4 regions of the Pseudomonas sp. GW821-FHT09E04 genome follow, and region 3 is predicted to be linked to each of the others. Evidence: predicted binding sites of a transcription regulator. Region 3 holds the regulator's gene; each other region holds the start of a gene.

Region 1 (3,224 bases), on a different contig from region 3:
CTGCCTAGGCAGAATCCGCTCCGTCCTAGGGGAGTAGTCTCCCACGAGCGCCATGCTCGTCCGGCATACGTCAACATACTTGATCCTCAGATCATGGCGTATGCGACCCAAGCGTCCGCAGCAGACGGATCGCAGGGTTTGACAAGACCTATGACACGCACACCTTACCCGGGGCGGGAAGGCTGTACGTGTCATAGCCGTGTCGACCCGCCCCTTAGGAAATCCTGATGCTGGACTCGTTACTCGTTCCCACCGCAATCGTTGCCTTGGCCGAAATCGGCGACAAGACGCAACTGCTCGCGCTGATTCTCGCCGCTCGCTTTCGCAAACCCTGGCCGATCATTGCCGGTATCGTCGCTGCGACCCTGGCCAACCACGCGGCAGCCGGTGCGGTAGGCGCCTGGTTCGGCAGCTTCTTCTCCGATGCGGTCCTGCACTGGATTCTCGCCGCGAGCTTCACCGCCACCGCCCTGTGGACGCTGGTGCCGGACAAGATGGACGACGATGAAGCCAGCACCGCCCGCAAGTTCGGGCCGTTCCTGACCACCCTGATCGCATTCTTCCTCGCGGAAATCGGCGACAAGACCCAGATCGCCACCGTGATGCTGGCCGCGCAATACCCGGAACTGTGGCTGGTGATCATCGGCACTACGCTCGGCATGTTGATTGCCAACGTACCGGTGGTTCTGGCGGGTAACTTTGCCGCAGACAAATTGCCATTGACCCTGATCCGTCGCCTCGCGGCTTCGGCGTTCATGATTCTGGCAATCGTCGCGGTGTACAAGGCGATGCAGAGCAGCGGCTGGGTCTGATCCGGCAGATCGCTCCCACACTCAGTGTGGGAGCGATCATTATTTCAGGACTTTGGCGCTTTTTCGTAAAGCGGCATGACCTTCGGAATGGCCGCCTGCAACGAGGCGATCCGGCTGGAGGATGCCGGGTGAGTGCTCATGAACTCTGGCGGTGCACCTTCGGACGCCTTGCTCATCTTGTTCCACAGGGTGATCGCGGCGTTCGGGTTGTAGCCGGCGCGAGCGGCCAGTTCCAGGCCGATCAGGTCGGCTTCGTTTTCGTTGGCACGGCTGTTGGGCAGCGTCATCCCGTAGTTGGCCACGGTGTCGGCCAGCGCCAGGCTGTCCTGACCCAGACCGAGCAACGCACCGGCGCCCTGCTTGGCCATCTCGATGCCATAGGCCTTGGACATTGCTTCACGACCGTGCTCGCGCAGGGCGTGGGCGATTTCATGGCCCATGACCGCGGCGATTTCATCGTCGGTCAGTTTCAGGCTATCGATCAGCCCGGTGTAGAAAATGATCTTGCCGCCAGGGCCGCAGTTGGCGTTGAGCTCGTCACTCTTGATCAGGTTCACTTCCCACTGCCATTGCGCGGCATCCGGCCGGAAGTTCGGCGCCTGGGCGATCAGACGGTTGGCAATCGCCTGAACCCGCTTGGCTTCGTTGCTGGTCTTGTCCAGCACACCTTTGCTGGACGCCTCGCCAACGGTCTTCTGATAGGACTGGGCATACATCTGGTCGACCTCTTGCGAGGACAGCATGCTGAACATGTACTGCTTGCGCTCCACGCCCACGGCACCGCCGCTGGTGGTGTTGACCGACTGACAACCGGCCAGCAACAGCGCCGCGCTCAGTGCACTTACAACCAAAGTCTTGTTCATTCAAAAGCTCCCTGAAAACATGCCGCGTATCCTAGGCGGGTAATTGTATCGACGCCAGATACAACAGACGTGATGCACCTGTTTTCAGAAGACACTCCTCAGCCCTGTAGGAAAAAATTCACATCCACCGACAAGCCCTCTGCAACTGCGTCGCGCACTGATCCATTTGCGACATCCACCGTCAATTGCGCGCACTTCGCCTCATGGCGCAATAGTGGCTGCCGATACAGCAGCGCAGATGTCCTCTTGCGTGCGGAGCTTCCATGAAATTCAAGTCGATCCAGTTTTCCGTGGCGGCCCTGGCCGGCGCCATCGTTCTCAGCGTGGTGGCTGCGTTGGTGCTGTATGCGCTGTTTTCCGGCGCCCGCACCCAGGAGATGGTTCAACAACGGACCCAGGCCCAGTTCGAGCAAGTCATCGAACAACGCCTGACCTCGCTGGCACAGACCCAGGTCAGCCAGATCCAGCGCGAACTGGAAGCGCCGCTGCTGATTGCCGGCGGACTGGTGCGGGTCAACGCCCTGCTCGGCACGCCCGGCGCCGATGGCCAGCCGCGACTGACCGTCAGCCGCGAGCAACTGATCAGCCTGATCAAGGAAAACGTCGAGAAGAACCCGAAGATTCTCGGCACCTACATCGGCTGGGAAAAGAACGCACTGGACCACAATGACGCGGCTTACGTCGGCACCAGCGTGGTCGGCATCGACGCCGCCAACGGGCGCTTCCTGCCGTGGTGGTTCCGCAACGAAGACGGCACCCTCGGCCTGGACAAACTGGTGGACGTCGACGACCAGAAAGTCCTGTCCACCGGCGTGCGCGCCAGCGAATACTACCTGTGCTCGAAAGAAACCAGGAAATCCTGCGTGATCGATCCGGCGCCCTACAAGGTCGGCGACAAGATCGTCATGCTCGCGTCCTTCATTGAACCGATCATGCTCAACGGCGCGTTCCAGGGCATCGTCGGCGCCGACCTGTCGGTGAACTTCATCCAGGAAATGCTCCTGGGCGCGAACCAGAAACTGTACAGCGGCGCCGGGCAAATGGCCCTGATCGGCGGCAACGGCCGGATCGTCGCCTACACCAAGGACCCGAGCAAATTCGGCGAGAAGGTCAGCGATATCCTCGACGCCCAGCAGATTGCCAACATGGCCAATCTCAAGCGCGGCGAAGTGACCTACACCGTCAATAAGGATTCGGGCCGGATCGAACTGTACCTGCCATTCGGCATCGGCCAGACCGACGCACGCTGGACGCTGATGCTGCAACTGCCGCTCAACGCAGTGATGGCCGACCTGCAGAAACTCCAGGGTGACCTCGACGCCCAGCGCAAATCCGACACCTTCGGCATGGCCATGGTCGGCCTGATCATTGCCGGCCTCGGTTTGCTGGTGATCTGGCTGGTGGGCCACGGCATCGCCCGACCGCTGAAGCAAATGGTGACCATGCTCGATGACATCGCCCAGGGCGAAGGCGACCTGACCCGTCGCTTGAGCAGTGATCGCAAAGACGAACTCGGCTCAATCGCCAAAGGCTTCAACACCTTCCTCGC
Region 2 (3,224 bases), on a different contig from region 3:
TGCTGCGCAGCAAGGTGACCGAAGAGGAAATCGCCGAAGTCGTCTCGAAGTGGACCGGTATCCCCGTGTCGAAAATGCTCGAAGGCGAGCGCGACAAGCTGATGAAGATGGAAAGCCTGTTGCACCAGCGTGTGATCGGCCAGGACGAAGCAGTGGTCGCAGTGGCCAATGCGGTGCGGCGCTCCCGTGCCGGGTTGTCCGACCCGAATCGTCCGAGCGGCTCGTTCATGTTCCTCGGCCCGACCGGTGTCGGTAAAACCGAGCTGTGCAAGGCGCTGGCCGAATTCCTCTTTGATACTGAAGAGGCGATGGTGCGGATCGACATGTCCGAGTTCATGGAGAAACATTCCGTGGCGCGGCTGATCGGTGCGCCACCAGGCTACGTGGGTTATGAAGAGGGCGGTTACCTGACCGAAGCGGTACGGCGCAAGCCTTACTCGGTGATCCTGCTGGACGAAGTCGAGAAGGCCCACCCGGACGTGTTCAACATCCTGCTGCAAGTGCTGGAGGATGGTCGTCTGACCGACAGCCACGGCCGTACGGTGGATTTCCGCAATACCGTGATTGTCATGACCTCCAACCTGGGTTCGATGCAGATTCAGGAACTGGTCGGTGACCGTGAGGCGCAACGTGCAGCGGTGATGGATGCGATTTCCACCCACTTCCGTCCGGAGTTCATCAACCGGGTCGACGAAGTGGTGATCTTCGAGCCATTGGCGCGGGATCAGATCGCGGGCATTACCGAGATCCAGCTGGGTCGTCTGCGCAGTCGTCTGGCCGAGCGCGAGCTGAAGCTGGAACTGAGCCCGGAGGCGATGGACAAGCTGATTGCCGTCGGCTACGACCCGGTCTATGGCGCACGGCCGCTGAAACGGGCGATCCAGCGCTGGATCGAGAACCCGCTGGCGCAGTTGATCCTGTCGGGACGCTTCCTGCCGGGCGAGACCGCGACCGGTGTCGTGGAGAACGACGAGATCACGTTCAACTGACACCTGAAGGTGGTGAAGTAAGGAAGGCCTCGCACTGCGAGGCCTTTTTTTTCGTTAGGCTGTTGAACTCAAAGGAAAAGGCTTGTAAAGTGCGCCCCGCAGTCAGTCACCAACACGGTTTCAGCTCACTGGGCAGAAATCTGAAATAAGTTGCAAATCATTAACTTGAAAGCAATTTAGGGGGTTGACAGAGGTGTTCTAGGTTGTAGAATAGCGCGCCTCAGACACACGAACGCAGCGATGCGAAAACGGTGTCGAGAAGCTGCAAGTTTCACCGTAGTAAATTGAAATATGTAGTTCCGTGATAGCTCAGTCGGTAGAGCAAATGACTGTTAATCATTGGGTCCCAGGTTCGAGTCCTGGTCACGGAGCCAATTTCAAGCCGGGGTATAGCGCAGTCCGGTAGCGCGCCTGCTTTGGGAGCAGGATGTCAGGAGTTCGAATCCCCTTACCCCGACCATTTTTGGGTCGTTAGCTCAGTTGGTAGAGCAGTTGGCTTTTAACCAATTGGTCGTAGGTTCGAATCCCACACGACCCACCATTTTTGAAACCAGTTAACGCTGGGATCGAATCTTAAGATCAGAGGCCAAAAGCGCTGATCGAAGAAGGCGATCTTTGAAAGGTCGCCTTTTTTTTACCGGGGTATAGCGCAGTCCGGTAGCGCGCCTGCTTTGGGAGCAGGATGTCAGGAGTTCGAATCCCCTTACCCCGACCATATTAAAAATCCTCGTATCGAAAGATACGGGGATTTTTTTTGCCCTCCAGAAATGTTTCATTCAAGTCATCGTACAACTTGCCGATAGCCCGCTAACGAAAAGGGGCTGCCGTCGATCGCCCCTTGAATCCGGCCAATACAAGAAAAAGGGCGTTCGTCATGTTGCTTCGTCAGTTGAATATTGCTCCCCGTGCCGCCCTGGGCTTTGCCCTGATCGCTGTGCTGGTGGCGTTGCTCGGCGTGTTTGCCCTGGGGCAGATGTCGAGCATCCGCGAGAGCGAAGTCGCCGTGGAGAATCAGTGGCTGCCGAGCATCCGCGGTGGTGACGAGATCCGCGAAATCATGCTGCGCATCCGCACCATCTCCCTGCGCATGGCCCTGGATCAGGACCCGAACAACGTCGCCACCTACCGCAGCCAGATGGACACCCGCGACAAGGAGTTGAGCGAGAAAATCGCCGCGTACGACCGACTGGTCACCACCCCGGAAGGCCAGCAGTTATACGATCAGTTCAAGAAAACCTTCGCGGCCTACCGCGCCGGCATCACTCAATCGTTCGCGCTGGCCGAGCAAGGCAAGCGTGACGAGCTGACCAAACTGCTGCTGGTCGACATGAAAACCGTGGTCGACGGCTCCGGCAAGCAACTCAACGACTTGGCGGATCTGTTCGCCAAACAGGTCGCCGCAGAAAGCCGTAACTCCGCCGCGCACTACGAAACCTCACGCACCATCGTCAGCCTGTTCATCGCACTGGCGGCATTGGCGACCGTGGCCCTGGCGATGCTGCTGACGCGCAGCATCGTTCGCCCCCTGAGCGCCGCTGTGGATGCTGCGGAAAACGTCGCAAGAGGCGATCTGACGCGTCCGATCGAGACCGATGGCAATGATGAGGTCAGCCGTTTGCTCAAGGCGCTGGCGACCATGCAACAAAACCTGCGTGAAACCCTGCAAGGCATCAACGGTTCGGCCACGCAACTGGCGACCGCGGCCGACGAACTCAACGTCGTCACGCTCGACAGCACCCAAGGCCTGCAACAACAGAACAACGAAATCGAACAGGCCGCCACCGCCGTCAACGAAATGACCACGGCGGTCGAGGAAGTCGCACGCAATGCAGTGTCGACCTCCGACGCGACGCGCCAGTCCAGCGAATCGGCGCATCTGGGGCAAGAGCGGGTCAGTGAAACCGCCAGCGCCATCAACGCGCTGGCCAGTGAGGTGCAACACACCGGCGAGTTGGTGCAATCACTGGCCAATCAATCTCAAGACATCGGCAAGGTGCTGGACGTGATCCGGGCGATCGCCGAGCAGACCAACCTGCTGGCGCTCAACGCCGCCATCGAAGCTGCGCGGGCCGGGGAGAGCGGACGCGGGTTCGCGGTGGTTGCTGACGAGGTCCGCGCGCTGGCCTATCGCACGCAACAATCGACCCAGGAAATCGAGCAGATGGTGCAAGGCATGCGCAACGGTTCAAGCCTGGCGCTGGAGTCGATGCAGGCCAGCGCCTCGCGTGCGTCCAC
Region 3 (3,224 bases):
GCATCTGCCGCGCCGTCATCAATTGGTCAGCCGCGCCGTCAGTGTGCAAATGCAGGAAGAACCCAGCGAAGAAGCCATGGCTGACATGTTCGCTGATATCTACCACAGTCCCACCAAGCAGGTTGGCTGAGGTAATGAACAGTTTTTGTACCTACATCGATGGTCTGCCATGCATTGTTCCGGTTGTGAACGCGCAGCCAGTAATGTGGCCTCCGTCTATGCAAGACAAGGTAAAGAAATAACATGGGCAGCATGCATCCCGTACAGGTGATCGCGGTGACCGGCGGCAAAGGTGGCGTCGGCAAGACTAACGTGTCAGTGAACTTGTCCCTGGCGCTGGCAGAGCTTGGCCGTCGGGTCATGCTGCTGGACGCCGACCTGGGTCTGGCGAACGTCGACGTTCTGCTGGGCCTCACGCCCAAACGTACCCTGGCCGATGTGATCGAGGGCCGCTGCGAGCTGCGCGACGTGCTGTTGCAAGGCCCCGGCGGGATCCGCATCGTGCCGGCCGCTTCCGGCACGCAGAGCATGGTTCACCTGAGCCCGGCCCAGCATGCCGGTCTGATTCAGGCGTTCAGCGACATCGGCGACAATCTCGACGTACTGGTGATCGACACCGCTGCGGGTATTGGTGACTCGGTAGTCAGTTTCGTTCGCGCGGCGCAAGAAGTGTTGCTGGTGGTCTGCGACGAGCCGACCTCGATCACCGACGCCTACGCGCTGATCAAACTGCTCAACCGCGATTACGGCATGAACCGCTTCCGCGTCCTGGCCAACATGGCCCAGAGCCCGCAGGAAGGTCGCAATCTGTTCGCCAAGTTGACCAAGGTCACGGATCGCTTCCTCGACGTCGCCCTACAATACGTCGGTGCGGTGCCTTACGACGAAAGCGTGCGCAAGGCGGTGCAGAAGCAGCGTGCGGTCTATGAAGCCTTCCCGCGTTCCAAGTGCGCACTGGCGTTCAAGGCGATCGCGCAAAAGGTCGACACCTGGCCGCTGCCCGCCAATCCGCGCGGCCACCTCGAATTTTTCGTCGAGCGCCTCGTGCAGCAAACGGCAGGACCTGTGCTATGACCGCCAGCGGTATGAATTTCTACAAGAAGTCGGCACGTGACGCGCAGTACGAGCTGATCGAGCGTTACGCGCCACTGGTCAAACGCATTGCTTACCACTTGCTGGCGCGATTGCCGGCCAGTGTGCAGGTCGAAGACCTGATCCAGGCCGGAATGATCGGCCTGCTCGAAGTCTCGACCAAATACGACGCCAGCAAAGGCGCCAGTTTCGAAACGTACGCGGGCATCCGGATCCGCGGCGCCATGCTCGATGAAGTACGCAAGGGGGACTGGGCACCGCGCTCGGTTCACCGCAACACCCGTATGGTCAGCGACGCGATTCGCTCGATTGAAGCTAAAACCGGCCGTGACGCTAAAGATCACGAGGTTGCGGCCGAACTCCAATTGAGTCTCGACGATTACTACGGGATTTTGAACGACACCCTGGGCAGCCGACTGTTCAGTTTCGACGACCTGTTGCAGGACGGCGAACACGAAGGGCTGCACGAGGATGGCGCAAGTGCTCATCTTGAGCCGTCGCGCGATCTGGAAGATGAGCGCTTCCAGGCTGCGTTGGCGGACGCGATTGCCAATTTGCCGGAGCGTGAGCGACTGGTGTTGGCGCTGTACTACGACGAAGAGCTGAACCTCAAGGAAATCGGTGAAGTCCTTGGCGTCAGTGAATCGCGGGTCAGCCAGTTACACAGCCAGTGCGCGGCCCGCTTGCGGGGGCGTTTGGGGGAGTGGCGAGCGCGCTGAAGGCAGTGTGGGGACGCTGCGAACGAGGCTGGTGCGGTGGTGAACGGCACCGGTCTTGCTCTGTTGTGCTCCAGACAGTCATCGAGTGCTTTGCCGGATTGATTGAAATGGCGCGTCCAGGTGCTGGGCGCGTTTAAGACTGCTTGGAGGTCGAATTGAACAAAGACATGAAAATCCTCATCGTTGATGACTTCTCAACGATGCGGCGGATCATCAAGAACCTGTTGCGTGACCTTGGGTTCACCAACACCGTTGAAGCCGACGATGGCACCACTGCCATTCCGGTGCTCAACAGCGGCAGCATCGACTTTCTGGTGACCGACTGGAACATGCCTGGCATGACCGGTATCGACCTGCTGCGTCACGTGCGCGCCGATGAAAAACTCAAGCACCTGCCAGTGCTGATGGTGACCGCTGAAGCCAAGCGCGAGCAGATCATCGAAGCGGCCCAGGCCGGCGTTAACGGCTACGTGGTCAAACCTTTCACGGCTCAGGCGCTGAAAGAAAAAATCGAGAAGATTTTCGAACGCATCGGCTGATGACGCGCGGGGGAGCTATGGAGCATAACGAATCTTCACAGGGCGACTTCGAGTCGACTCTGAAAAAACACGCGGTCGAACTGGTCGAAAGCCTTGAAAAAGGCAGGTTCGGCGACGCTGTGCAACTGATCCATGAGCTCAATCAGACCCGTGACCGTGGCCTGTACCAGGAAGTGGGCAAGCTCACGCGCGAACTGCACAGTGCAATCGTCAACTTCCAGATCGACCCGCATATGCCGCAGGCCGAGGAAGTGTCGCAGATCACTGATGCGACCGAGCGTCTGGGCTATGTGGTCAAGCTGACCGAAGCGGCGGCCAACCGCACCATGGACCTGGTGGAAAGCGCCACGCCGGTGGTCAATGGCCTGGCTGACGAAGCCCAGGCGTTGAGTGCCGACTGGGGACGTTTCATGCGCCGTGAAGTCGGGGCTGAAGAGTTCCGCGAGCTGGCGCGTCGGGTCGACGGTTTTCTGGCACGCAGCAGCGCGGACAACCGCGCGGTGTCGAGCAACCTCAACGACATTCTGCTGGCCCAGGATTACCAGGACCTCACAGGTCAGGTGATCAAGCGCGTGACCCAATTGGTCACCGAAGTCGAAAGCAATCTGCTCAAACTCGTGCTCATGGCCAGTCAGGTGGACCGCTTTGCGGGCATCGAACATGACCGTGCGGCGATGCTCGCTGAAAAAGATCCACAAAAACATCTCTCGCAGGGTGAAGGTCCGCAGATTCATGCCGATAAACGAGAAGACGTTGTGTCCGGTCAGGACGATGTGGACGATTTGTTATCCAGCCTTGGATTCTAGAGTTTTGGAATTATAGGTTTTTTGGGTTTTTAGACCTGTAGGAGCACCCCCTAATGAGCTTCGGCGCC
Region 4 (3,224 bases), on a different contig from region 3:
AACAGCAAAAGGAAGTCGACGACTGCCTGAGCTGGAGCGGTCGCCGTCCGCTGCAATGGCTGTACGAGAACACCGAAGTCGATCAGCGCTGGTGCCTGGTGCACGCGACCCACGCCAATCCGGAAGAAGTCACGCTGATGGCCAAGAGCCGCGCCATCGCCGGCCTGTGCCTGACCACCGAAGCCAACCTCGGCGACGGGATCTTCCCGGCGGTGGATTTCCTGGCTCAGGGCGGACGCATGGGTATCGGCTCCGACAGCCATGTGTCGTTGAGCGTGGTGGAAGAATTGCGTTGGCTGGAATACGGCCAGCGTCTTCGCGATCAACGACGCAACCGTTTGTACGGCGCGGATCAGCCGATGGTCGGCCGCACGCTGTACGACGCGGCACTGGACGGTGGAGCCCAGGCGCTGGGCCAGCCGATCGGTGCGCTGGAAGTCGGCAAGCGCGCCGACTGGATTGTGCTCGATGGCAGCGATCCGTATCTGGCGACGGCCAGCGGTGACGGGATCCTCAACCGCTGGCTGTTTGCCGGTGGCGACCGTCAGGTGCGTGACGTGCTGGTCAACGGTCAGTGGGTCGTTCGTGACGGGCGACATGCCGGGGAGGAGGACAGCAATCGCGCCTTCACCCAAGTCCTGCGAGACCTTTTGGGCTGACACAAAAAAACCTGTGGAGGGCAACCTCCACAGGTTTTTTGTTGCGCGTCAGTTGGACGTCTTGGCCATCTGCTGATCCGATGCGCGCCAGATCAATCGCGTGGTGTCGTAACCCTGCTGACGCGCCTTGCTCAGCAGTTCTTCGCGTACCACACCATTGACAGTCGGCGTGCGGGACAACAGCCACAGGTAACGTCGGCTCGGGTCGCCAACAATGGCGGTCTTGTAGTCGTCACTGACGTACAGCACCCAGTATTGACCCTTCGCCGAGCCCGGAATCAAGCGCGAGAACCAGGTATCGAACTCGACCCACAATTTGTCGGTCTTGCCCGGCACCTGTGGATAAGCCTTGCCCTTGACCTCTTCCCACTGCCAGTCCTTGGTCAGGCAACGGTTGAACACGCCGAGGTTGCCGTCAGGCTGGAGGCTGTAGCGGGCTTCGGATTGAGCGCAATTGCGCTGGAAATACATCGGCAGCCGCGCCAACTCGTACCAGGTGCCCTGGTAACGCTTGAGATTGACGCTGTGGACTGTCTTGGGCGCCAGCGGATCTTCACCGGTCGTGGCGCAGCCGGCCAATACCAGGCCGGCAAAAAGGACAAGCAATAACCGCTTCATTGTTTTTCTCCCGTGGGCGCGTAGCCCCGGTTTACTTCAGGCCTTGGCCGGAAAACATCAACACTTTGTCACCGGCGTACTGCACGCTGATAAAGCTGTTCTTGTCGCCCCAGGTGCAACTGGACATGCCGAGCGCGCCCGAGCAATCGGTGGGCTTGCCGAGCAGCGTCTCCACTTCGGCCTTGGCCATCCCGGCCGAGAGCTTCGAGTAGTTTTCCTGATTGACCTTGCTGCATGCGGCCAACAGCACGCAAAACGACAGAAGGGCGATAGATCGCAGCGACATGGTGTAACTCCTGGAACGGAAGGGGGATGGCATGGCGCCAACCAGAAGCTTAGAAGAGAAAACCCCTGTCTGGTTCCCTGGGCACATGGCTATTTGTTAGCCCGCTCGTCCGGCTTTCATCAGCAAATCAGACACTTTGTAGGGCTATTGAGCATTTCGTCGCCTTTCGCAAAAGTCGCCTAATCTTTGGCGCGCCGCGGTCGAAATAAGAGCAGCGCAAAGCCCCAGAGTGTGGCAAATTGCCGCCCCCTTCTTGACCAGCCCCTTCGCGGTAGCTCACTTAATGACCAGAAACATGAAATTCAGCCACAAGATCTTGTTGGCTGCCGCCCTCGTGGTGGCCGTTGCGTTCGCCTGTTTCATTTTGTTCAACGACTATCGACAACGCGAAGCCCTGCAAACCAGCACCGAAGCGTCAATGCAGGAACTGGGCAGCCTGACCACCAGCAACATCCAGACCTGGCTGGAAAGCCGCATTCAATTGCTGCAATCGATGTCGCAGCAGGTTGTCGCCGACGGCAATGCCCCCGCCAACCTTAAGCGCATCATCGACCTGCCCGCCTACACCGGCAATTTCCAGCTCAGCTATTTCGGCGGTGCCGACGGCGTGATGTTCTCGGTCCCGGTCGGCAACCGCGCACCGGATTACGACCCGCGCGCCCGTGGCTGGTACAAGGCCGCGAACAGCGCACAGCAGACCATCGTCACCGAACCGTACATCGCCGCCTCGTCGGGCAAACTGGTGATTACCGTTGCCACCCCGGTGCAGCGCCAGGGCCAGATGATCGGTGTGGCCGGGGCCGACATCGACTTGACCAGCATCAGCGCAATCATCAACTCGCTGAACTTCGGCGGCCATGGCCACGCGTTCATCGTCAGTGCCGACGGCAAGATCCTGATCCACCCCGACAGCAAACTGGTGCTCAAGACCCTGGCCGAGGCCTATCCCAACGGCGCACCAAAAGTCAGCCCGGGCCTGAAAGAAGTCGAGTTCAACGGCAAGACCCAACTGATCTCCTTCACCCGCGTCAACGGCGTGCCGTCGGCCGACTGGTACGTGGCGCTGGTGCTGGACAAGGACACCGCGTTCTCGATGCTCAGCGAGTTCCGCACCTCGGCGCTGATCGCCATGATCATTGCCGTGGTGATCATCATCGCCCTGCTCGGCATGCTGATCCGCGTGCTGATGCAACCGCTGCTGACCATGGGCCGCGCCATGCATGACATCGCCGAAGGCGAAGGCGACCTGACCAAACGCCTGACCATCCACGGCCACGACGAATTCGGCGCGCTGGGCTTGTCGTTCAACCGCTTCGTCGAACGTATCCATACCTCGATCCGCGAAGTGTCTTCTGCCACTGGCCAGGTCAACGAAGTTGCCCTGCGCGTGGTCGCGGCGTCCAACTCGTCGATGTACAACTCTGACCAGCAGGCCTCGCGTACCAACAGCGTGGCCGCCGCGATCAATCAACTCGGCGCCGCCGCCCAGGAAATCGCCCAGAACGCCGCCCTCGCCTCGCAACACTCCAGCGACGCGCGCAGCCTGGCCGAAGACGGCCAGCAGGTTGTGGATAAAACCATCCACGCGATGCAGCAACTGTCGGCGAAGATCAGCGATTCCTGCGGCAACATCGAAACGCTGAACAGCAACACCGTGAACA

Evidence for each region. The regulator FliA, encoded in region 3, starts transcription of late flagellar genes. The targets are predictions, from matches to a motif close to CTAAAGTTTNNNNNNNNNNNGCCGNTAA.
Region 1: a site for FliA is predicted at 1,876-1,903, ahead of AC07N4_RS28415 (methyl-accepting chemotaxis protein). Genes of this name have one in related genera too.
Region 2: a site for FliA is predicted at 1,765-1,792, ahead of AC07N4_RS24185 (methyl-accepting chemotaxis protein). Genes of this name have one in related genera too.
Region 4: a site for FliA is predicted at 1,743-1,770, ahead of AC07N4_RS20530 (methyl-accepting chemotaxis protein). Genes of this name have one in related genera too.

Annotation. Positions count from the first base shown of each region.
Region 1 covers NZ_JBWKOR010000010.1:88,252-91,475, reverse strand. The annotation lists yybP-ykoY riboswitch at 16-140, shown strand; gene AC07N4_RS28425 (TMEM165/GDT1 family protein) at 228-812, shown strand; gene AC07N4_RS28420 (M48 family metallopeptidase) at 857-1,675, opposite strand; gene AC07N4_RS28415 (methyl-accepting chemotaxis protein) at 1,939-3,224, shown strand, end outside.
Region 2 covers NZ_JBWKOR010000007.1:50,799-54,022, reverse strand. The annotation lists gene clpB (ATP-dependent chaperone ClpB) at 1-989, shown strand, start outside; tRNA gene AC07N4_RS24205 (tRNA-Asn) at 1,288-1,363, shown strand; tRNA gene AC07N4_RS24200 (tRNA-Pro) at 1,373-1,449, shown strand; tRNA gene AC07N4_RS24195 (tRNA-Lys) at 1,455-1,530, shown strand; tRNA gene AC07N4_RS24190 (tRNA-Pro) at 1,628-1,704, shown strand; gene AC07N4_RS24185 (methyl-accepting chemotaxis protein) at 1,864-3,224, shown strand, end outside.
Region 3 covers NZ_JBWKOR010000002.1:106,814-110,037, reverse strand. The annotation lists gene flhF (flagellar biosynthesis GTPase FlhF) at 1-130, shown strand, start outside; gene fleN (flagellar synthesis regulator FleN) at 244-1,074, shown strand; gene fliA (RNA polymerase sigma factor FliA) at 1,071-1,811, shown strand; gene AC07N4_RS06770 (chemotaxis response regulator CheY) at 1,979-2,350, shown strand; gene AC07N4_RS06765 (protein phosphatase CheZ) at 2,368-3,156, shown strand; gene AC07N4_RS06760 (chemotaxis protein CheA) at 3,210-3,224, shown strand, end outside.
Region 4 covers NZ_JBWKOR010000005.1:389,858-393,081, forward strand. The annotation lists gene AC07N4_RS20515 (formimidoylglutamate deiminase) at 1-659, shown strand, start outside; gene AC07N4_RS20520 (lipocalin family protein) at 708-1,277, opposite strand; gene AC07N4_RS20525 (hypothetical protein) at 1,309-1,563, opposite strand; gene AC07N4_RS20530 (methyl-accepting chemotaxis protein) at 1,847-3,224, shown strand, end outside.